4 regions of the Vibrio sp. SNU_ST1 genome follow, and region 1 is predicted to be linked to each of the others. Evidence: predicted binding sites of a transcription regulator. Region 1 holds the regulator's gene; each other region holds the start of a gene.
The links. The regulator PurR, encoded in region 1, represses purine synthesis genes. The targets are predictions, from matches to a motif close to TNANGNAAACGTTTNCNTNA.
Positions count from the first base shown of each region.

Region 2: Q5H80_RS10915 (NCS2 family permease) is a predicted target of PurR. The motif match lies at 2,175-2,194, and genes of this name have one in related genera.
Region 3: purL (phosphoribosylformylglycinamidine synthase) is a predicted target of PurR. The motif match lies at 2,478-2,497, and genes of this name have one in related genera.
Region 4: Q5H80_RS18130 (formate--tetrahydrofolate ligase) is a predicted target of PurR. The motif match lies at 2,362-2,381, and genes of this name have one in related genera.

Region 1 is NZ_CP130748.1:1,148,164-1,154,506, forward strand. Features, by position in the region: gene glgA (glycogen synthase GlgA) at 1-554, shown strand, start outside; gene Q5H80_RS05115 (alpha/beta fold hydrolase) at 838-1,635, shown strand; gene Q5H80_RS05120 (DUF2007 domain-containing protein) at 1,764-2,081, opposite strand; gene Q5H80_RS05125 (TVP38/TMEM64 family protein) at 2,156-2,836, opposite strand; gene Q5H80_RS05130 (TfoX/Sxy family DNA transformation protein) at 2,991-3,581, opposite strand; cyclic di-GMP riboswitch class I at 3,709-3,794, opposite strand; gene purR (HTH-type transcriptional repressor PurR) at 3,965-4,969, opposite strand; gene torD (molecular chaperone TorD) at 5,288-5,935, opposite strand; gene torR (two-component system response regulator TorR) at 6,223-6,343, shown strand, end outside.
Region 2 is NZ_CP130748.1:2,496,609-2,502,951, reverse strand. Features, by position in the region: gene Q5H80_RS10920 (aminoacyl-histidine dipeptidase) at 1-1,147, opposite strand, end outside; gene Q5H80_RS10915 (NCS2 family permease) at 2,215-3,504, shown strand; gene tet(34) (oxytetracycline resistance phosphoribosyltransferase domain-containing protein Tet(34)) at 3,589-4,053, shown strand; gene frsA (esterase FrsA) at 4,143-5,396, shown strand; gene crl (sigma factor-binding protein Crl) at 5,542-5,931, shown strand; gene proB (glutamate 5-kinase) at 6,008-6,343, shown strand, end outside.
Region 3 is NZ_CP130748.1:675,553-681,895, forward strand. Features, by position in the region: gene tadA (tRNA adenosine(34) deaminase TadA) at 1-285, shown strand, start outside; gene Q5H80_RS02975 (hypothetical protein) at 347-481, opposite strand; gene mltF (membrane-bound lytic murein transglycosylase MltF) at 774-2,342, opposite strand; gene purL (phosphoribosylformylglycinamidine synthase) at 2,672-6,343, shown strand, end outside.
Region 4 is NZ_CP130749.1:837,331-843,673, forward strand. Features, by position in the region: gene Q5H80_RS18120 (CreA family protein) at 193-669, shown strand; gene Q5H80_RS18125 (inosine/guanosine kinase) at 813-2,117, shown strand; gene Q5H80_RS18130 (formate--tetrahydrofolate ligase) at 2,412-4,160, shown strand; gene Q5H80_RS18135 (diguanylate cyclase) at 4,401-6,305, shown strand.

The DNA.
Region 1 (6,343 bases):
GTGCGGTTTATGGCATGGTTTGTCGTCTGACCAACCAAAAAGGCGTTCATTACTTACTGCCTATCATCGAGCAGTTCTTGAAAAACGAATTGCAGATCGTGATTGTTGGTACTGGCGATCCGGTTTTGGCTAGTCAATTGAAAGAGCTATCAGCACTTCATTCAGACAAGTTCTCATTCGTCGAAGCCTACAATAATGAACTAGCGCACTTGGTTGAAGCGGGCTCTGACTTTTTCTTGATGCCTTCTGAATTTGAGCCTTGTGGCTTGAACCAAATCTACAGCATGGCTTACGGTACTTTACCGATTGTTCGTTCTGTGGGAGGTTTAAAAGACAGCGTGAATGATTACGATGAGGATCCAGAGGTCGCGACTGGCTTTGCTTTTGAGGAGCCTACACCGCAAGCATTGCTAGCGGTATTGCATCGTTCATTACTACTTTATGCTCAAAATCCAGCAGAAATTAAACGCGTTCAACTTTACGCGATGCAACAAGACTTTAGTTGGGAAGATGCGGCAGAAGAATATCTTGCGATGTACCATTCTGCATTTTAACTTGTTGACTTAGCTTTAAAATTCAATTGTTGAATAACAACCGTTCATAATAAAAGAAGGCGCTCTGCTGATAGAGTGCCTTTTTGTTTTCTGGTCAGATCACATCACGTTTCCAAAGACAAAGCTTGCAAACTCATTTTAGTCAGGTAGAAAAGGTGGTCAGGTATTCACATGACTAGTGTTGGGTTTGACACTATTATCACTTAAAATTCTTAATTGCGTGATATCCTTAGTCATCGCCTTGTGATGAGGCTCAGCTCCATAAATAAATTAAGCGATAGGTATGTCTGAGAGTTTATTATTTCATAAAACATTTACTCACCCTACGAGCGATGAGTGGGTTGTGTTTGTGCATGGCGCAGGGGGCAGTTCCTCCATTTGGTTTAAGCAGATCAAAGCGTATAAACAGCATTTCAACTTGCTTCTCATTGACTTGAGAGGGCACGGTAAATCAGACAACATACTTAAAGATCTGATTTCGAACCGTTATACGTTCAAATCGGTAACGCTCGATATTCTTAAAGTGTTAGATCATCTCAAAATCCGATCCGCACACTTTGTGGGTATGTCTTTGGGTACAATTATCGTTCGTAATGTGGCTGAATTGGCGGCAAGCAGAGTACGTTCGATGGTGCTTGGTGGTGCCGTCACTAAACTCAACACTCGATCTCAAGTCTTAATCAAATTAGGAAACCTGAGTAAGCACATCATTCCTTATATGTGGCTATACAGCCTGTTTGCTTATGTTGTGATGCCGCAAAAAAGTCAAAAAGAATCACGTCACCTGTTTATCCGCGAAGCGAAAAAGCTGTGCCAAAAAGAGTTCAAGCGCTGGTTTATCCTCACGGCTGATGTAAACCCATTGATGAAATATTTTAAAGACAGAGAGTTGCCGATTCCGACTTTGTATTTGATGGGCGAGCGCGATTACATGTTCATCAAGCCTGTTAAAGAAATGGTCGAAGCGCACGAGTCGAGCGAGTTGGTAGAAATTGCCAACTGTGGGCATGTATGTAATGTAGAAAATCCTGAAGAATTCAATCAACAATCTATCGCTTTTATCCAAAAGCAAATCCAGTGATTCTCTAGGTTGATTATCAAAGCAGATGATTCAATAGAATTAAAATAAAAACGGGAAGCTAATTTAGCTTCCCGTTTTTATTTGGAGGAGGTATTGATCGAATCGTGTCTGTAATAACTGAAGCTCTGCTATTCAGGTGAAGCAGCGCCGCACTGCCAACAAGACCCGAATTGTGCTTCATTGATTTCATGACACTCACCACAACGCCACTCTTCATAGATGATTGAATCTTGCTGTTTTTGGTAGTCATTGACGATCGTGCGGGCTTTACTAGCGAGTTCTGCCTCATATAACCATACGTAAGGGTCTGTATCTTCGGTAAATGGGATTTCACCCTTTAAACCAAACAAACCCTCACCACGGACTTCACACGCAATATTCTCACTTTCTAACAAGCCACAGATGATATGAGCTTCTGTCGGATTCGATGCACTGAAGATTTTCATTGAAATAGAACCTTATTTGGTTGCATGCGTTAGCTATTTAGTTATTTAGCTATTTAGCTATTTAGTTATTTTCGTTACTCAGCGACAGGTGCTGAGCGAAATTTATTCATCAACCATTTAGCAATAATTGGGAATACACCCAGTAAGGCAAATGACAACAGTACTGAGGGAGACACGATGCCTGAAAGGGAATCAATTTCTGCGAGTTGAGTTCCGGCATTCAAGAAAACAGCCGTACCCGGTAGCATCCCGATTTGACTCGTAATGTAGTAACGACTTACCGACATCGGTGTTAGACCCATCAATAGATTGATAAGGAAAAACGGGAAAACAGGAATCAAACGAAGTGAGAATAAGTAAAATGCCCCGTCTTTTTCTACACCCTTGTTAATAGTTGCTAACTTGTCACCAAACTTTGTTTGGATCCAGTCTCGTAACAGGTAGCGGCTACTTAGAAACGCAAGCGTTGCACCAATGGCACTTGCGAAAGAGACTAGCAGTAAACTGTTCCAGAAGCCAAATAGCGCAGCCCCTAGTAGCGTAACAACCGCGGCGCCAGGAATTGAGAAAGCCGTAATCATGACATACGCGACAAAGTAGATAGCGGCGGCGGCAATGAAATTGCTCTCGATGTAGTCATTCAAAACAGCTTGTTGGGTTTTCGCATTTTCAAGCGTTAAGTATTGGCCGAAATTGACGCCTAACAAGACGATGGTTATGACCAACACAATACCTAATATCATTTTTTTACTCATTGATATTTCCTCTAAATTTTCAATGCATACCATTAGTTTTTCAATGTATACGATTAGTATAGATAGACAGGCAAAGCATAGAATAACTTTCACCAGATATAAAAAAAGCCGCAGGAATGCGGCTTAGTTATCTAGATAGTTTGCACTGACAATGTTAATTGACGTGATTGATAAGCTCTTCACGACGTTGCTGCGGTATAACAGACCAATGTGTACCATTGATCGCGCCTTCTAGCGCCCATAAAAGTTCAATACTGACAGAAGACGCATGCGATTCTTTGATGGCGTTAAATGCGTTTACAGAGCCAGATTCATATAAACGTTCTACAGAATCGATCCCTGCCTTTTTCAGCATCCGCTCGGTAGCGAGTCGAAGGTTAGGCAGATCTTTGAGTCGAGTTGGTTTAGCAGAAGATTGTTCAGCTTTCTCTTCTTTAGCAAAACCTAGAGACGTAGTCGCAAGCTGCAAGATTTTCTCTTGGTCTTGCCATAAGCCTTCAGGTAAAGCGAAATATTTAGTAACGACAGGAAAACCACGTTTTTTGTAGACGTACGGTTGAAATCCTTGTTGTTCGAATTGTTGCGTTGTGCATTTGTCAGCTCGTATATGCAACTGGTCATTCACAACCAGGGCAAACATTGTGTCATCAGCAAAAAGCCCGAATCCACCAAACATTGAGCGTGACTTAATTTTTCCTAGGGGCTCAAATAATTTCATTGAGTCCTTTAGTATCGGTTTATCCATGTTATTTATCTCGGTGTATTTGAACTACGCCACCAAATAAGCAGGTCCGAGAGATTAGCAAAATGTTGCAATTAAATTGTCAATAGGCTGTAAATTACTAAAGTATTAGCAGTTACTGCATTTTGCCATCGGTAACCCCGCTACCATACCAACGAGTGGTTTAGGCCGGAAGCTTTGCGTCCCACTTTTTCAAGTGGTTTGCCCTGTGCGTGACTGGGTTGTTAGAATAAAGTTTTTGTTGAATTAGGCTCACACTTCTTATTTTAAAATGTGACATTGCTTCAATTAATGATCTTCGAGATATGCATGTAAGTGCATTTTGTTTGTTGAAAAAAAAAACGCACCTAAAGGTGCGCTTGATTAAACTAAACTCATTACATCAATTAATTTAACGTTTTAACTGTACTTCGCTCAACAATTTCAGGGTGCATTTCGAAGACGCGTTTTTCGTGGTCTTTGTCTTTAATACGCTCTAGTAGTATTTCGAATGCATTTTTACCAACACGGCGCTTAGGTTGGTGAACCGTCGTTAACGGTGGAGAGAAGTATTCAGCTAATTCTATGTTGTCGTAACCGATCACTGAGATATCTTCAGGAATACGAATACCTTTTTCTTGCAATCGGCTCATCAGTCCTAATGCCATTGTGTCGTTAAAACAGAATACTGCGGTAGGGCGATCTTCCATCTCAATGATTTGGTCAGCAGCAATCACAGCGGTGTCACACTCAAAGTTGCCTTCGATGATCATATTTTCATCGGCAGTAATCTTAGCTTCATTGAGTGCGCGCTTGTAACCTGAGATGCGTTCAACACATGCTGCTTTGTCTAAGTGGCCACTTAAACATGCAATCTTGGAGTGACCGCGCTCAATGAGGTATTTGGTTGCTAGGTAGCCACCTTCTTCAGAGTTATCGATGATCTTATCAGCTTGAGAGCTCTCAGGACCCCAGTCCATGATAACTTTAGGGATGTCCGCGTGACGGTCTAACATCTCTCTTAGTTCTTCAGTTAGGTCAGAACACATAACTAAGATGCCATCTACACGTTTCTCTGCAAGCATTCGAATGTAGTCACGTTGCTTTTCGTAGATACCGCCCGTATTACACAGGATCAAAGTGTAACCTTGACGGTAACAGTAGCTTTCAACACCATCAATAACTTCAGAGAAGAAGAGGTTAGTTGATTGAGTCACTAACATGCCGATAGTGCGTGTTGTATTGCACTTCAAACTACGAGCAACGGCACTTGGCGCATAGTTAAGTTCGTCTACGGCTTTATTAACTTTTTCTTGAGTCGCTTCAGCAACAAAGCGAGTTTTGTTGATTACGTGAGAAACGGTTGTTGTTGATACGCCGGCTAAGCGTGCGACATCTTTTATAGTGGCCATGTTTTTATCCTATTAGAAGCTACTTTCCCAAAGTACGGAATGAAGTAGCCGTTAAGCTACCTAACTAAGAGCTTAAATTTGTAGGGCTCTTTGGGTACTAAAGTGCTAAAAAACAAAAAACCGCTATTGAGCGGCTTGTCTTAACACCGAAATGCTCTGAACTTCAATAAGTGTAGCATTTCGTGAATGTTTCATATTTTATCGTTTGCGGTCACAATTTTAGACTGACTAGAAATTACTCGCAATAAAATTCACCCAGAAATCCGGGTGAATGGTCACAATTCTATTGAATTTATTTATCGAGTCGTCAAAAAAAGCTTATTCGCCAGCTAGGTATTGAGTGTCTAATTTGCAGAATGCCAATAGCAGGGATGAGACTGAAGCGTAGAAACCGAATGTGTCAATGTCATGACATTTAACGTTGAACTTTGGTACCCAAGTAAGCAGTTGCTGTTCGATAAATTGCTGTTGAACAGTGAAGGATTTCTCTAGTTCCTCTTCAAGATCCGTTTCGTTCGAACGAATGATTAGATTACCTAGGAAATCAAGTTCGATAGCAATGTGGTCAGCGGGCTCTTTTAGGTCTTGGTTAACCACTAAGTTGTGTTTAGCCATGATCTCTTCCATATCTTTTGCTGGCTTATCGTTCAAAAGGCCTGTCTGGCCGATATACATAGAAGCGTAAGGAAGTGCGCCATGTTTATCAGTCTTTAAGAATAAGTCACAGAAGTCAGCAGACAATTCTAATTGAGCATCTTCACGTGTTTGTAGACGGTTTAGCGCATCCACTAAGCTATCAATCGCCGGCTTTAGTGTTTCATTTTCGCCTAAACCAGTTAGGAAAGAACGAATTTCAACAGAGTGGTAGTGATCGAGTTCTTCTTGAGTGAGCTCTTTAGCGAACAAGCTTGATAGCCACCAGTATATTTCTGCTCGTTGTTCGTTGAATGCTTTCGTATCTTTCATTTCTTAGATCCTGATTTAGTCTTGTGGTGTGTGTATACCTAGCATCGTTGAGTGATTTGTGTATAGGCACACCAAGGCTGAATAACAAGGTTATTTGCGAAACGCAAAGTTACTCGTTAGTAGTAATGCCTATATTGAATTGCGATGGGCGACAAATAGCAAGGTTTAAGATTGTCTTGTATCAAAAAAAAATCATGTTTCTGGCTTTTATCTTCTGTAGTACTAGAATTGTTACGAGTTATGAATAGAATGGTCACTGAAACTATTAAATAAGAAAAGTGGTGTAGATGAGCTATCACGTATTAGTCGTAGAAGATGATGTGGTAACCCGCAGTAAACTGGTTGGATATTTCCAGAATGAAGGTTACACAGTGAGCGAAGCTGAAAGCGGGGCTCAAATGAGAAAAA
Region 2 (6,343 bases), 1.3 Mb from region 1:
GCATGCTTTCTACTTGGCTACGACCTGAATCGATAAGAGAACGGATCAGGCAAAGCACTGTGATTGAGTTCTCTTCTGTTGTGATAACACCTACGTTTAGAGACGTTTCAACAACACCTTCAATCTCGTCACTCATACGAATCACGCCGTTTGGACATGCGTTAAGTGCCGCGATAAAGCGAGCTTGGTCTGCTGACGCAAGTGCGCCCATTTCTACAGAAGCTTCTTCATTGAAAGTCACGATGCTGTCTTCTACTTTACCTAGCTCTGTTGAAAGCAGCTCTGTGTAGTAGTTGTATAGCGAAGCTAGTTTCTCTTGGTTTTCAGCAGGAACCGCAACCGTTACGAAACCTTCACGAGGGATCGCGTTACGAAGGCTACCACCTTTGAATTCAACGAGGCGAAGGTCTAGATCTTTTGCGTGACCCGCAAGGAAGCGAGCAAGCAGTTTGTTTGCGTTTGCACGACCTGTGTGGATGTCACAACCAGAGTGACCGCCTTTTAGGCCTTTTAGCGTTAGCTTACGTGTTACGAAGTCAGCTGGAATCGCGTTACGTGCAATTTCAAATGTCATTGCGCCGTCGATACCTCCAGCACAGCCCATGTACACTTCGCCTTCTTGCTCAGAATCGGTGTTAAGAAGGATATCGCCTTCTAACCAACCGGCTTCAAGACCGAAAGCACCAGTCATGCCTGCTTCTTCATCTACGGTTAGTAGAACTTCGATAGGGCCGTGCTGGATTTCGTTTGAAGCCAGAACCGCTAGGCAAGAAGCCATGCCCATACCGTTATCAGCGCCAAGTGTTGTACCTTTGGCTGTCACCCACTCACCATCAATGTATGGTTGGATTGGGTCTTTAGCGAAGTCATGAACTGTGTCTTCGTTCTTTTGTGGAACCATATCGATGTGAGCTTGTAGCACCACACCTTTTTTGTTTTCCATACCCGCCGTTGCAGGCTTTTTGATGAATACGTTGCCCGTTGGATCACGACGTACATCTAGGCCTTGCTCTGTTGCCCAAGCAATAATGTATTGAGCAAGCTCTTCTTCATGTTTCGAAGGGTGCGGGATTGAACAAATTTTATCGAAAAACTGCCAAATAGGGGCAGGGGACAATTTACTGATCTCAGAATGGAATTCAGACACGGATGACTCCTTTTTTATTTGATAACCATATATTTAGGTTTTGTATTGGTAAAAACCTAGAACAAAAATCTAAAATATGGGTCTGTTTTGATGGCAACAGCATACCACTTGAGCGTTTTGACGAGTAGCGGTTCTAAACCTCAAATAGCTCAAATTTTGAAAGCGATCTTGTCCACCTGATTATGACTAAGCGCCTTGATGCTTATAAATGGCACGAGCAAACGGTTGTTTAATTCTGTTCTGTAATTTTATTACGAAAGTGAGTTTGAAGAATAACCATAAATAGCCAAAAGTGTGACGTATGGCAAAAAATGCTTGTAATCTTTTTTCTTTGGGGTATATTAACAACCAACTTCTGAGATGAAGAGTAAATGCTCAAAGGATGAGTCCGTTTTATCGCCTCCAAGGAACCGAGAAATCAAATTCGTTTTTTTTATTGATTTATTAAGGTGATAGTTATGAAAGGTTTACCATCTGCAATGTTCTGGATTAACAGCTCTGTTTACACTAGCAACTTTGCATACCCTACAAGCTTTGGTTACTAATACCGTAAGCATGTAACTCGAACAGTTTTGTTCACCCCTATATATTGGAATTCTTTTACAGCCCTTTTGGTTGACAGATTCTACCGCCACTCAGTTTTGAGTGGCGTTTTTTTTGCCTGCTACTTTTCCAAACCGCTTACGCTTATCACTTTTTCTGCTGTTCTGCATGGTTGTTTTTTAAACGCCGAAATGTCAATTTGCGCCTTATTACTGATCCTGTTGAAAAATACATAACTATTGTGGGTTTGAATTCAGAATTTATTAGCTAGATTCTCAATGAAAATAGCCGATGGTAGAAAAAATAACCAACTAATTATATTGATCGATTTTAGGTTAAGCTTTTGTTTTTAATGATTTTTTTATCGTTTGTGTTTTTGTTTTTAATCGCTCTGTTTCATACAGCATTCTGATAAAGATCGATTAGAGCCTTAATTCTATCTGGAATTTGTTATTTGATAACTTTATAATCCACAGCCAATCGATTACGCAACCGTTTACTTTTTACCCTTATAGGATTCGATAATGTTCGAAAAGCTATTCAAACTCAGTGAAAATGGCACCAATGTGCGCACTGAAATCATCGCAGGTCTAACAACCTTCCTAACAATGGCTTACATCATTTTTGTAAACCCAATGATTCTAGCTGATGCTGGTATGGACCATGGCGCTGTATTTGTAGCAACCTGTTTAGCAGCTGCTATTGGCTGTTTCATCATGGGCTTTGTTGCTAACTACCCAATCGCGCAAGCTCCAGGCATGGGTTTGAATGCATTCTTTACCTACGCTGTTGTAATGGGTATGGGTTATACGTGGCAAGTTGCTCTGGCAGCGGTTTTCGTATCAGGCGTGATCTTCATCTTCTTAAGTATCTTTAAGATCCGTGAATGGATTATCAACTCGATCCCTATGTCTCTGCGTGTTGGTATCTCTGCAGGTATCGGCCTTTTTCTAGCATTTATTGCGCTAAGCAATGCTGGCATTGTTGTTTCTAACCCAGCAACGAAAGTTTCACTGGGTGATATTACCGCGATTGCTCCTATCTTAGGCGCGCTTGGTTTCTTCCTTACGATTGCTCTTGTTCATCGCGGTGTGAAAGGCGCAGTGATGATTGCGATTCTAGCTATCACAGCTGTTGGTATTGCTATTGGTGACGTTCAATACGGCGGCATCATGTCGACACCACCAAGCCTTGCACCTACATTCATGCAGCTTGATTTTTCTGCTGTATTTGAAATCGGTATGATTTCAGTAGTATTCGCTTTCTTGTTCGTCGATTTATTCGATACAGCGGGTACTCTGGTTGGTGTTGCAACGAAAGCAAACCTAATCAAAGAAGACGGTAAGCTACCGCGCCTAAACAAAGCACTGCTTGCAGACTCTACTGCAACATCTATTGGTGCATTGCTAGGTACATCAAACACAACCTCTTACGTTGAAAGTGTTGCGGGTGTAGCAGAAGGTGGTCGTACTGGTCTAACAGCGGTTGTTGTTGGTATCTTGTTCCTACTGGCTCTTTTCTTCTCACCGCTTGCAGGCATGATTCCAGCCTACGCAACATCAGGTGCATTGTTCTATGTAGCAATTTTGATGATGTCTGGCCTAGTTGGTATTGATTGGCGTGATCTTACGGAAGCAGCACCAGTCGTGGTAACATGCCTGCTTATGCCGTTGACGTACTCTATCGCTGAGGGTATCTCACTCGGCTTTATCGCTTACGCTGCAATTAAGCTGCTAAGTGGTAAAGGTCGCGACGTTTCACCGGCTGTGTGGGTAATGTCGGCTATCTTTATTCTTAAATATACTTTCGCTTAATCGTCTAGATTTCTGCTTAATCGCTGAAGAGGCTATGTTTAAAATAGCCTCTAATAACATGACAAAATTATTAGGTTTTATACTATGAGCAACAAATTCGTTATCACTTGGGACAACATGCAGACTTACTGCCGTCAACTAGCAGAAAAGCAAATGCCAGCAGAACAGTGGAAAGGCATCTGGGCAGTGAGCCGTGGTGGTTTGGTTCCTGGTGCAATCTTGGCTCGTGAGCTAGGTATTCGTCACGTAGATACGATTTGTATTTCTAGCTACGACCACGATCACCAACGTGATATGACAGTAGTTAAAGCACCTGAAGGTGACGGCGAAGGCTTCCTAATCGTTGAAGATCTTGTTGATAGTGGTGACACTGCACGCAAGCTTCGTGAAATGTATCCGAAAGCGAAACTGATCGCTGTGTGTGCAAAGCCATCTGGTGCTGATTTGCTAGACGAGTACATCGTTGATATCGCTCAAGACACATGGATTGAGCAACCTTGGGATACTAGCCTAAGCTACGTTGAGCCGGTAAATCGCAAGTCAAAATAAGCGTAAACTTAGTTTTTTGAGAAATGACCCTTTATAGGGTCATTTTTTTTTATATGATTAGTAACAACCATTTCTTATTAAGTATCCCAATGTCTGAATCAGAAGAAACGAGCTCGAACCTTTCGGAAACCTTGTTTGTAAAGCACAAGCAGGCCAAAGAGACCTCAATGCTGACACAATACATGCCAAGCTCTGAAGCGCTATTGGATGAGAAGCGTGAACAGCAAAACTCATCATGGTACCGAAACCTAAGACGTCTTCAGTGGGTATGGCAAGGCGTTAATCCAATAGAGCAAGAAGCGGTATTGGCTCGCATCGCGTCATCAGATAACTCTCGTACAATCGATGAGTGGCTTGATACGGTCATGGGTTACCGAAGTGGTAACTGGGCATACGAATGGACCAAACTGGGGATGCAGCATCAAAATCGTTCGAACGAGAAGAACGGTGAAGAGATGGCTGAAGAGCTATTTTCTGCCTCTTTGTGCTTTAGCATTGCGGGCTACCCACATCTAAAGAACGATAACCTTGCTGCTCAGGCACAGGTATTAGCGAACGCGGCGTATTCTGAAGCGATCAAACACACCAAATTGATCGTCAAACAGATTGATATTCCATACCAAAACAAGAAGATCAAAGCGAACTTGCATCTAACCAAAACAGACAAACCACAACCAGTTGTGATTGTCAGCGCTGGTCTAGATAGCTTGCAAACCGATATGTGGCGCTTGTTTAGGGATTACTTAGCACCAAAGAACATTGCAATGCTAACGGTAGACATGCCATCGATAGGGCACAGTGCACATTGGCCGTTAACAGAAGACTCATCTTGTCTTCACCAAGCTGTGTTGAATGAACTGCCTAACATCCCGTGGGTCGATCACCATAAGGTTGGCTTGTTTGGCTTCCGCTTTGGTGGCAATGCTATGGTGAGATTATCTTTCCTTGAGCAACATAAGCTTAAAGCGTGTATCTCTTTAGGCGCGCCAATTCACGATATCTTTGTTCATGCTGACAAACTGAAACAGATGCCTAAAATGCATTTAGATGTGTTGGCTTCGCGTCTTGGTAAAGGGGCCGTTGATATCAATAGTCTTTCTGGGCAATTGATGGCGTGGTCACTCAAGGTACAAGGTTTGCTGTCAAACAGTAAAACCAGTGTGCCTATCTTGGCATTAGCCTTAGAGGGTGACCCAGTATCACCTCCAATGGATAATCAACTGGTTGCTATTTACAGTGATTACGGTAAAGCGAAGAAAATCAAAGCTAAGTCAATTACACAAGGTTATGAGCAATCCCTCGAATTGGCGATAAAGTGGCTTGAGGATGAATTATTTAGATGACATTTCTCCTAAATTAGTTAAGCATGAAAAGTGTACAAAGTAAGTACCTGATACTCAGAGAAATAATTTATAAAATCCAATTGCGTAATTTCTACGTATAACAGTCTGAGTAACGTCATTCTTAACATTGAAATGGAGATTCAATATGTCAGAAGTGACACAACAACCAACGCATTATCGCTTGTTAAATGTTTTAAAGGCTATTGGCCCTTACTTAAGGGAGCCGCAATCAGAAGAAGGCCACTATATTTTTGATTGCTTGTCTGTATGTGTGAACGATAAAAAATCACCAGAAGAACGTGAGTTTTGGGGCTGGTGGTTGGAGTTGGATAAGTCGGAAGAAGGATTTTCGGCGAAGTACAACACGGGTAAATACAACATTGATGGTAACTGGGATCCTTTGCCATTACCTAAAAAGGCGGTCGCTGAGGTATCTCGAACTCAAGAAGCCTTTCACCAAAAGCTGGTTGATGAACTTCAAAAGAAATTTGAAATCGGCGTTCAGTTAGACGAAGAGTCTGTCGAATTCGTCTGATTTTAAAGGTTACTCTTCTATATAAAGCAAAAAGGTGCGATTTCGCACCTTTTCTACTTGTGAATTCCCCTTTTGATTGCTAAAACATCACCTCTTATTTGTTTTATTCATAAAAGACTTCATGACAACAAATCATCAAAGCGGGACAACAACACAGCGTAAAACTGTCGTTGTTAAACTGGGTACCAGTGTCTTAACTGGTGGAACATTGGCATTAGACCGCGCTCATATGGTTGAGCTGGTTCGTCAATGTGCTGAATTAAAAAAACAAGGCCACTCTGTGGTTATGGTTTCGTCTGGCGCAATTGCAGCCGGACGTGAGCACCTTGGTTACCCCGCACTTCCCAATTCGATGGCAAGCAAACAATTGCTTGCGGCAGTTGGGCAAAGTCAGTTGATTCAAGTTTGGGAG
Region 3 (6,343 bases), 470 kb from region 1:
GTAAAGCGCATTGTATTTGGGGCTCCTGACTTAAAAGCCGGGTCGGCGGGGACGGTGTTAAACCTCTTTGAAAGCCAAGCTTCATACCACTATGCCGATGTTGAGCATGGCTTATTAGAAGCAGAGTGTCGCGAGCAGTTACAGGCGTTTTTCAAGCGCCGTAGAAAAGAGATCAAAGAGAAGCGAAAGCAAGAGCGTCTGTTGGAAGAGCAGCGTTTAGAATCCGATAAGGCAAGTAACAAGAATAACGTCAGTAACAAGAACAAGGTCTGTAACAACAAATAGCAGCAAGCTTTCGGCACTCTCAATCGCAAGAGTGCCAAGTAAACTTACTTGGTCATTACTTTTACTCAGCAATCATCTGCATGAAAGCACGGTTGCGCCAAATGATCTTCTTCTTATTATTTGAAAGCATACGCTTACGACGGTTGGCAGCAACGGTCTTATCAAGGCGTTTCGATTTCAGTTTGTTCTTCATCATTTCAACGATTTCCTATTTGTCGTCTGGCTTTGTAATTATGACTTCAGTTTTAATTATAGTAGTTATTTGTTTATAAGCTCTGCCACGAACTTAGCGTTAGCTTTCTGAACCAGTATCGTGATGGCTAAGAGTTGAATGCCACCGAGCATTATGTCGCTTATGGTGTGACGTTATAAAGTTCGATTGTTACTGCAATATGACACACTGGATATCACAGGCGTTTTGTTTGTTTTGATCATTTATCGTGATGCAATAAAAAAGAGCAATGCTAAATGGCATTGCTCTTTTTCTGTTATTTGGAAGACTCTGCGTCGTTCACTGCGGATTCAGCCTCACTGATTGTTGATTCAGCATCTGAAACCTCTAGCGGTGGGATAACTACCAAACCTTCAAGGCTCGCTTCTTCCTCTTTATTACGCTTATTTACATGGCCAATAATGCTCTGATAATAACGGCGAATGTTCTCGACGTAATTCCTTGCTTCATCACCACGCGCATACCCGTAACGAGTTTTGCTGTAGTACTTCTTCTGTCTTAGCAGAGGAAGTCTGTCTTTCACATCACCCCAAGCATCAGGATCTCCGCCTTGTGCTTTGGTTAAGCGACGAGCATCCATCATGTGCCCGTAACCTACGTTATATGAGGCAAGCGCAAACCAGATCTTCTCGTGTTGAGTGATTGAATCTGGTACTCGATTCACGATACGTCGCAGGTATTCAACACCGCCTTGTACCGACTGTTTCGGGTCGAGACGATTGGTTACACCAACGCTCTTCGCAGTAGGCAGTGTCAACATCATCATGCCTCTAACACCCGTTGGAGAGCGCGCGACCGGGTTCCAGTGTGACTCTTGGTATGCCAAAGCTGCAATCAAGCGCCAGTCAAATTCTTGTGAGTACTTCTGAAACAGCGGAGACCATTTTGGCAGCTTGCTATCCAATGCGCGGATAAATGCACGAGTATCAACGTAATCAAAGGTGCCGATATGGCCGATGTATTTTTCTTCCAGTGAAGCCAGTTCACCAGACTGTTTTAGGTTACCAAAGAACTCAATCAGTAATGCATAAAGGCTTTCATCTTCAGACTTTTGTAAATACCAAGAGATAGGTTGATCTTCTGTCAGCTCAAAAGCTAAGGCTACGTCTGGGTATAAACGTTGTGCGAGCGACAACTCAATCGAGTCCGCAACAGTAAACAAGCGCTCACCAGTAGAGACTTCCTTTAGCAGGTCGTTGATGTCAGCATTACCTATTGCATCATAGATAAAGTCATCGTGCTTGTTCTGGATCTGTTTTAGCGTTGGCTCAAAGTGTGAGTCCTTCACTACCACCAAAGATGGCGTCAATGTTTCGGTAGATGCAGGCTCTTCTGATTCAGTTTGTGCTTTTACGAAATCAGCTTGACGCTTATTCTCGAACTTGATCAGTTGTTGAAGGTTTCTTGGGCGCCACTGTCCTTTTTTATACACCACTTGTTGGCTTACATAGTAATAGGCGGGCGCGGCGCGATAAGCGCGTGTCAGGTTATTGTTTTGCGTTAACCCTGTCGCGATAAGATCGATCTCGCCTTTCTTTAAGGCTGGGAATAGGCCGGATAAACGATAAGCGGGTTTAATCTCAAGCTGTACACCAAGCTCCTGCGCAAATTCACGAGCTAACTCGTAATCCAAACCAGCAGGGCCATCGGGACCAATGTAATAAGAGAGTTGGTTATTTAGGGTGCCGACGCGAAGAACGCCTCGCTCTCGTATCTGCTCAAGGACACTTTTAGGTTCTGACTCAATCTGGCATCCAGCCAACCCAACTAGGGCAATGGCAAGCAGAAGGAACTTAGACGAAAAGATGAGCGTAAATTTAGGCATCAAAATGAAATCTCGAAAAGTGGAAGCCCCTTTATACCAAACCCCGCAAGGCTGGCAAAGCAGGTTTATTTAAACAGTTGTAAAAGTGCTGATAAATGCAGCAAAAGTACCATTTACGCAGAAAGATAAAAAAAATCACGCAAACGGTTGCTTTTGGTGTTACGTCACAAAAAGAAATGCTTTATAATGCGCTCGCATTGAAGAGGTGGAATCGGCATAGGTTTGGCAACCTTCGGGAATAGCTTCGAAGAAAACAGTTAGGTTGTTCCTATAACCCACTGAATTTATTCCAATACTACCTTAATCAACTGCATAAGAGACCTAAGCACATGAGAATTTTGCGTGGCTCCCCAGCTCTATCTGAGTTTCGTGTTAACAAGCTTTTAGAGCTTTGTCGTGAATTAAGCTTACCTGTAACAGGTATTTACGCTGAGTTTGCTCACTTTGCTGATCTAACGGCAGACTTAGATGAGTCTGAAGTTGAGAAGCTAGAAAAGCTACTGACTTACGGTCCAACGATTGAAGAGCATGAACCTGAAGGTTTACTGCTACTTGCAACGCCACGCCCGGGCACTATCTCGCCTTGGTCTTCAAAATCAACAGATATCGCACACAACTGTGGACTGGCTAAAGTGTCACGTCTAGAGCGCGGTACTGCTTTCTACATTGAAACCTCTGCTGAACTTTCTGAGCTTCAACTTGTTGAGCTGAAAGCAATCCTGCACGACCGTATGATGGAAGTGGTTTTCACTGACTTCGAATCAGCGGCGGCACTATTTACCGTGGCTGAGCCTGCTCCTTATGCGGAAGTTGACCTATTAACTGGCGGACGTAAAGCGCTTGAAAAAGCAAACGTTACCCTAGGTCTTGCACTTGCAGAAGATGAGATCGATTACCTTCTTGAAAGCTTCACCGAGAAGCTAGGTCGTAACCCGACTGATATCGAGCTAATGATGTTTGCACAAGCGAACTCAGAGCACTGTCGTCATAAGATCTTTAACGCTGATTGGACTATCGATGGCGTTAAGCAAGAAAAATCATTGTTCAAGATGATTAAGAACACCTTTGAAACGACACCAGAACACGTTCTGTCTGCTTATAAAGATAACGCAGCAGTAATGACAGGTTCTGAAGTCGGTCGTTTCTTCCCAGATCCAGAAACTCGCCAGTACAACTATCACCAAGAGAAAACACACATCTTGATGAAAGTTGAAACGCACAACCATCCAACGGCAATCTCTCCATGGCCGGGCGCATCAACAGGTTCAGGCGGTGAAATCCGTGATGAAGGCGCGACTGGTATTGGTGGTAAACCAAAAGCGGGTCTGGTTGCTTTCTCTGTATCTAACCTTAAGATCCCGAACTTCGTTCAACCTTGGGAAACTGACTTTGGTAAGCCAAGCCGTATCGTTACTGCTTTGGATATCATGCTTGAAGGTCCTCTTGGTGGAGCAGCATTCAACAACGAATTTGGTCGTCCAAACCTATTGGGTTACTTCCGTACTTACGAAGAGAAAGTAAACTCTCACGCAGGTGAAGAAGTACGTGGTTACCACAAGCCAATCATGCTGGCTGGTGGTCTAGGTAACATTCGTGATGATCATGTTCAGAAGAAAGAGATCCCAGTTGGTGCGAGCCTAATCGTTCTTGGCGGTCCTGCAATGAACATCGGCCTTGGTGGCGGTGCTGCATCTTCAATGGATTCTGGTTCTTCTTCTGAAGATTTAGATTTTGCTTCTGTACAGCGTGAAAACCCAGAGATGGAACGTCGTTGTCAGGAAGTGATTGACCGTTGTTGGCAGCTTGGTGATGCGAACCCAATCGCATTCATCCACGATGTGGGCGCAGGCGGTATCTCGAATGCCCTTCCTGAGCTAGTAGACGACGGCGAGCGTGGCGGTATCTTCAACCTACGTGACGTGCCAAACGATGAGCCGGGCATGAGCCCACTTGAGATCTGGTGTAACGAATCTCAAGAGCGCTACGTAATGGCGGTTGCTGATAAAGACATGGCAACATTCGACGCGATTTGTAAACGTGAACGCGCACCTTACGCAGTGGTGGGTAAAGCAACAGAAGAACGTGATCTTAAATTAGAAGATTCACACTTCGACAACACGCCGATCGACATGCCAATGGACATCCTGTTAGGTAAAACACCTAAGATGCACCGTGATGCGAAAACGCTAAAAGCAAACAATCCTGCGATTGACCGTTCTGGTATCGAACTAAACGAAGCGGTTGACCGTATTCTTCGCCTACCAACAGTGGCAGAGAAAACATTCCTTATCACTATCGGTGACCGCTCGGTAACTGGCCTTGTTGCTCGTGACCAAATGGTTGGCCCATGGCAGGTTCCTGTAGCTAACTGTGCTGTAACGGCAGCAAGTTACGACTCTTACCACGGTGAGGCGATGTCTCTTGGTGAGCGTACGCCAGTGGCACTTCTAGACTTTGGCGCATCAGCTCGTCTAGCGGTTGGTGAAGCAATCACTAACATCGCAGCGACGAACATCGGCGATATCAAACACATTAAATTGTCGGCTAACTGGATGTCTCCAGCGGGTCACCCTGGTGAAGATGCAGGTCTTTACGAAGCGGTGAAAGCTGTCGGTGAAGAGCTATGTCCAGCACTGGGTCTAACTATCCCAGTGGGTAAAGATTCAATGTCGATGAAGACCAAGTGGGAAGAGAACGGCGAACAGAAAGAAGTCACTTCTCCGCTATCTCTTGTTATCACTGCGTTTGCTCGTGTTGAAGACGTTCGTAAGACGATTACGCCGCAGCTTCGCACTGACAAAGGTAATTCTTCTCTAGTTCTTATCGACCTAGGTAACGGCCAAAACCGTCTAGGTGCAACAGCGCTTGCACAAGTTTACAAGCAGCTTGGTGATAAGCCAGCAGACGTAGACAACGCAGCGCAACTAAAAGGTTTCTACGAAGGCGTTCAAGCACTAGTAGCAAACGATCAAGTTGTGGCTTACCACGATAAAGGCGATGGCGGTCTATTCGTAACGCTAGCTGAAATGGCGTTCGCAGGTCACTGTGGTGTTAATGCTGATATTGCAGCGCTTTTATCTGCATCAGAGAACAGCGAAGATACGCTAGCAGTACTCTTCAACGAAGAGCTAGGTGCGGTAATTCAAGTTCGTAACGATGACCTAGATGCTGTTCTTTCTACACTTGCTGCAAACGGTCTAGAAGCGTGTTCACACGTAATCGGCTCTGTTGAAGCATCTGATGAGCTAGTGATTAAGTCTGGTGCAGACGTTGTAATCCAACGTAACCGTACTGAACTACGTACTATCTGGGCTGAGACGACGCACAAGATGCAAGGTCTACGTGATAACCCAATCTGTGCAGACCAAGAACACGAAGCGAAGAAAGACAATTCAGACCCAGGTCTGAACGTGAAACTAAGCTTCGACGTTAACGAAGACATCGCTGCACCGTTTATCAACACTGGCGCTAAGCCTAAGATGGCAATTCTACGTGAGCAGGGGGTTAACTCTCACGTTGAAATGGCAGCAGCATTCGACCGCGCAGGCTTCGAAGCGACTGATATTCACATGAGCGATATCCTAACGGGTCAAGCGGTACTAGAAGAGTACAACGGCCTTGTGGCTTGTGGTGGCTTCTCTTACGGTGACGTACTAGGTGCTGGTGAAGGTTGGGCTAAATCAGTTCTGTTTAACGATTCTACTCGTGACCAATTTGAAAACTTCTTCAAGCGTGAAGATACTTTCTCGCTAGGTGTGTGTAACGGTTGTCAGATGTTGTCTAACCTGCGTGAACTGATTCCGGGTGCAGAGTACTGGCCACGTTTCGTTCGTAACGAATCAGAGCGTTTTGAAGCTCGTTTCAGCCTAGTTGAAGTTCAGAAGTCTGATTCTGTGTTCTTCAACGGTATGGAAGGTTCTCGTATGCCAATCGCAGTTTCTCACGGTGAAGGCCGCGTAGAAGTGCGTGACAACGACCACCTAAACGCGATTGAAAATTCA
Region 4 (6,343 bases), on a different replicon from region 1:
TATTCGACTGAGGTGCCGAGCTACAAGCACAGAGCATACAGAGCATGACCAAGGCCAACAAGTACTTTAAATACTTCATATTTTCCATTCTCCAACAACATCCTTTAAGAACTTAACGAAAAGCTCTACACTCGTATTCAAGTTTCAATATCCTTATAGTAAACAGAACTCTATAAATAAAAAGGACTTCTCATGAAAAAAGCCTTAATAGCAGCGGGTATCATCACAATGTTGGCAGGCTGTTCGGACAACGAGGTTGGCGACGTCTCTCTTGGATTCTTCACAATGAAAGATATCAAGATGTCTTCTTTAGATGACGACAAAATCGCAGGTGTGACTTGTCATATCGCATCAATCGAAGCAAACCTTAGCCTTTCTGATCCAAGCGATAGCTCTATCTCTTGTCGTCAAACCGGTGAAATTACATCAGAAATGATTGCTAAAATAGACAAAAGCAAATCTGGTGAAGTGGTATTCAAACAATCAAAAAGTATCTTCTTCAAAACAATGAAGGTTCGTCGAATCTACGATGCAGACAATCAATCGCTGCTCTACTTGTCATACACCACTAAAGAAACAGAAGGCAGTTTCAAGCATAGCCTTTCAACCGTTCCACTTTGGGGTACAAAGGCTTACATTGACCCTGCAACACGAGTTCCAGCCGAATAGTCTCACGTAAATACCCTCTAGCCAAAAGTAAGTAAAATCACCTGTACAGACATTGTGCAGGTGATTCTAAATGTAATAAAAATGAAAGAATCAGAAACAAAATGTGATACTATGCGGCAAAATTTTTTCACTGTATTTTTCATATGAAGTTTCCTGGACAGCGTAAATCTAAACACTATTTTCCAACTCACGCACGTGATCCGTTGGTCAACCAAATGCAACAAACGCCTAAGCTTCACCGCGCAACGATTGTCGGTGTTGGTCAAACGATTGTTGATATCGAAGCCCGTGTTGATAACGCGTTCCTTGAAAAATACGAGCTGAGTAAAGGTCACTCACTGGTATTGGAAGAGAGTAAAGCAGATGCGTTATATGAAGAGTTAGTTGAGCGCGGTTTGATCACGCATCAATACCCTGGCGATACTATTGGCAACACACTGCACAACTATTCCGTACTGGCAGACAGTAAATCTGTATTGCTTGGCGTTATGTCGAAGAAGATTGAAGTTGGCTCATTTGGCTATCGTTACCTTTGCCGCACTTCTTCTCGTATGAATCTAAACCACCTTCAAACTGTTGATGGTCCTATTGGTCGTTGCTACACACTTATTTCTGAAGATGGTGAACGTACGTTTGCAATCAATGAAGGCCACATGAACCAACTGCTTCCTGAAAGCATTCCTGAAAAAGTTTTCGAGAAAGCATCTGCATTGGTTGTATCTTCATACCTAATGCGCGGCAAGCCTGAAGACCCGATGCCAAAAGCGGTACAAAAAGCGATCGAATACGCGAAAGCGCACAATGTACCAGTAGTACTAACACTTGGTACTAAGTACGTGATCGAAGGCAACGCTGAATGGTGGCAAGAATACCTGAAAGAGAACGTAACCATTGTCGCGATGAACGAAGACGAGGGTGAAGCGTTAACGGGTGAAAAAGATCCGCTTCTAGCTGCTAACAAAGCACTTGAGTGGGTTGACCTAGTTCTCTGTACTGCAGGCCCTATAGGTTTATACATGGCAGGTTACACAGATGAGCTAGCGAAACGCGAAACCACCCTGCCATTGTTACCGGGTAACATCCCTGAGTTCAATAAATTCGAATTCAGCCGAGCTATGCGTAAGCAAGACTGTAAAGATCCAGTAAAAGTATACTCTCACATTGGCCCTTACCTTGGTGGCCCGCGTGAGATTAAAAATACAAACGGCGCTGGTGATGGTGCACTTTCTGCACTACTACACGACATGGCAGCGAACAGCTACCACCACGTGAATGTACCAAACTCGGAAAAACACGAGCACACTTGCCTAACTTACTCGTCTTTATCTCAAATTTGTAAGTATGCAAACCGTGTAAGCTATGAAGTGTTGACTCAGCACTCTCCTCGTCTTTCTCGTGCACTACCTGAACGCGAAGATAGCTTAGAAGAAACATACTGGGATCGTTAATCGACCATATTAGGTAGTTAACTCTTAGAGGTTAACGCCAAGTTAGATTACCCACTCCTTGAAGGGCTGCTATATGCAGCCCTTTTTGTATTCAACCTCAATATAATTGCAACTGAAGGTAATCAGATCGAATATTTTGCTCGTTTAAGATTTGATCTTGCGCAATGACTCTTTAGATCTGTTATCTTCCAGCACATAATTGATGTGGTTTGCCTTTACTTGGCAAATTTATACAGTACTATCGCCACGCAAACGTTTACGTACTACCTTTCGGTTCTGATATAAGGATCAAATATGCTGTCTGATATTGATATTTGTCGCTCTACTCCCCTTAAAAACATCAGTGAGGTTGCCAAGCAAGCTGGCCTTCAAAACAATGAACATCAGCCATTAGGGCAATACAAATCTAAGGTGTCTCTCACATCACTTGAGCGCCTCGCCAACCAACAAGATGGTAAATTGGTCGTGGTGACCGCTATCACACCAACGCCTCTTGGCGAAGGCAAAACAGTTACCACTATCGGATTAGCACAAGGTCTAGCAAAGATTGACCAATCCGCTATGGCCTGCATTCGTCAGCCTTCAATGGGCCCGGTATTTGGTGTAAAAGGCGGTGCTGCCGGCGGTGGCTATTCACAAGTTGCCCCAATGGAGCAATTGAACCTTCACCTGACTGGCGACATTCATGCCGTAACCGTCGCTCATAACCTCGCCTCTGCCGCTATTGACGCTCGTTTGTATCATGAGCAGCGTGAAGGTTTAGACGCCTTTGAAGCGCGTTCGGGCTTAAAAGCACTGGATATCGACCCAAGCAGAATCGTATGGCGACGTGTTCTCGACCATAATGACCGTGCATTACGCATGATCACGGTTGGCAAGAACGAAGCAGACAAAACAATTAATGGCTTTGAGCGCGAGGATGGCTTTGATATCTCAGCGGCTTCAGAGCTGATGGCAATTCTTGCTCTAACTGATGACCTTCAAGATTTAAGAAAACGCATCGGGCGAGTGGTACTCGCATACAATAACCAAGGCTTGCCATTAACCGCAGATGACTTCAACGTAGCAGGTGCTATGACCGTCACAATGAAGGACTCCATAGAGCCAACATTAATGCAAACCCTTGAAGGGGTTCCTACCCTAATCCACGCAGGGCCTTTCGCTAACATCGCACACGGTAACTCTTCTATTATTGCCGATAAGATTGCGTTAAAACTAAGTGACTTTGTCGTGACCGAAGGTGGCTTCGGCTCGGACATGGGTTTTGAGAAAGCGTGTAACATAAAAGTGAAAGCATCGAACAAAAAGCCCGATTGTGCAGTCATTGTCGCAACATTACGTGGATTAAAAGCCAACTCTGGTTTATACGATTTGAGACCGGGAACTCCGCTACCAGACTCAATCTTTAATGATGACCAAGACGCGCTCACTGCAGGTTTTGAAAACCTTAAATGGCATATCAACAACGTTAAGCAATACCAAGTGCCTACCGTCGTTGCGATTAATCGATTCCCACAAGACTCAGCTCAAGAGCTCGACGCTTTGAAACAGATGATCACCGATTTTTATCCAAACGTGAGCGTTGAAGTGAGTGAAGCCTTTGGCCAAGGTGGCGAAGGTGCAACTCAGTTGGCTAACGCAGTGATAAAGGCCTGCCGACATGACAGTGAATTTGAACCTTTATATCACTCAGAGCAAAGCTTAGAAGAGAAACTGATGGCAGTCGCTGAAGTTGGATACGGCGCAGCAAGTATCTCGCTATCACCACTTGCCAAAAAACAGTTGGCGGAGTTTAGACAACACGGCTACAGCAACCTATCGGTTTGTTTGGCAAAAACGCCACTGTCAATCTCCACTGAAGCGCACATAAAAGGTGCACCATCTCAGTTTGACGTACCCGTTAGGGAGCTAAAGCTGTGTGCTGGTGCTGGCTTTATTTACGCGCTGTGCGGCAATGTAATGACCATGCCAGGCCTGCCTGATAAACCAGCTTTTATGTCGTTGGACATTGATAGCAAAGGAAACATCGTTGGCTTAAGTTAATTAAGACAAGACATAGGCTAAAAATCCGCTTTATCTAGAATAGCCTGTCTGTACTTTGCCCCACCATATTGACGGACAGGTCATCTACTTCTCAGCTCTAACGGCTCAATTAACACCCCAATTGCAATATATTTCATTGAAACCAAAGTAATATGCAAGTCTTGTTATAGGTTTTGGGTAAAGATCACATTAATAGGTCTATAAAATATATAGTATTGCGCTGATTTTTCGAGGACAGTGATGAATACGAATATAAATAAACTAATCAGCCAATTTATATGCACCATGTTTACCCTAGGATTAGTCCCTGCTCTCTATATAAACTCTGAATTTGAACGGGTTGAAGCTCAGCATGCGCTGAACATCAAACAGTCTAATCAAAACCAAATCGAATACAGCTTTCATCAACTCGCTATTATTGTTGAGCAAATATCAAATGCGGTTCCCTCTATTGCCGCTTCACAGACCCTACTCCGTGCAGTTACTGAACCTTCGATTGGTAACAAACAGGCACTTCAGGATCTTTGGGTGGTATTAGCAAACGGGCAACGATACTACTCTCAACTACGTTTCCTAGATCTAGACGCCAACGAAGTCTTCCGCGTCAACTACAATGATGGTCAAGCAACTATCGTCGCAGACCGCAAGCTACAGAACAAATCCTCTCGCGATTACTACAAAGTGCTACAAGAATTATCGATCGGAGAGGTAAGCGCTAAAGGCATTGATCTTGAGGCTGAAAATGGAGAGTTTGTTCGCCCCTTTACGCCGACACTTCGCATTATGACGCCAGTGACTGTAGGGGAGCACATTATTGGCTATTTCATTGCTAACCTAAATATGCGCGAGATCTATGAACGCTTGCATTACCAGATAGGTACATCAGCGACAGTTCCAGTCATCCTTAACAAAACTGGTCATGTCATCATGGGTCCCGACCCTGAGGATTCATTTGGGCATGTGATTGAATCACGTTCAGACAAGACGTATGCAAAACTAGCCCCAGGCCTGTGGCAGAATATTCAAAGCGGCACCTCATCCAGCTATTTTGATGGTAAAAACTGGTATTTTCACTCTGACATCAGCCCTAAGATTAAGCAGTTTGAAGGACCAATTTATATGGTTCTTCATATTGAAGAACGTCAATTTAACACTCAGTTTCAACAAGAAAATCACGCCATAGTCGTTCAGATAATCATACTCTCGATATTGATTTCAATGATTTCTGCAGGTTTCGTACTGTGGAACAGAAATCATAAAAAAAACAGCATAGATAGCCAACTAGCAAAAGCGGCGATGAATGGCATGTCGGCGTTAGTGATTACAGATAGAAATAACCGAATCATAAAAGTAAACCAAGAGTTCACCCGTGTCAGTGGCTACGAGTTAGAAGATGTAAAAGGTAAACAGCCTTCATTGTTTAACGCCGGCCGCTATAATGAAGAGTTCTACATTAAAATGTGGAGCGTCATTAAAGAGACAGGGATGTGGGAAGGCGAAGTGGTGAACCGACGAAAAGATGGCACCTTGATCACGGAAATTCTTCGAATCCAAACCATCAAAGACTCAAAAGATGTTATTCAATTTTATGTTGCATCATTTGTTGATATCAGCAAACGCAAAGAACTCGAGAATAAACTGAGAAACCTTAGCGAAAAAGATGCACTATCTGGCTGTTGGAATAGACGAAAGTTCGACCTGGAGCTTCGTGACGAGTGTTCTCGCGTTAGTCGTTACCCTACTCGCGAGCAATCTTGCTTAGCCATATTGGATATTGACCATTTCAAACGCATTAACGATAGGTTTGGACATGATTATGGCGATAAAGCGATTCAAATCGTAGCACAGGTACTGCAACGTGAATGTCGAGATACCGACTTCGTGGCTCGTATTGGTGGAGAAGAGTTTGGGGTTATCTTGCCTCACACGACACCAAAAGAAGCCGACTATGTGCTTAATAGGCTGAGAATCGCGATCAGTATCGAGTTCGACAACGTCGTTACAATAAGTGGCGGAATAACCAACCTAACAGGTGAACCTGCACTCAATTATAAGTGCGCCGATTTAGCACTATACGAAGCAAAAGCAGTAGGTAGAAACAGTGTATGTTTGTTCCTTGATAGCGAAATGAGCGAAATTGCATAGCAGAAGCCTGAGTCGCACCACCGCCCCGCTAACTTGTT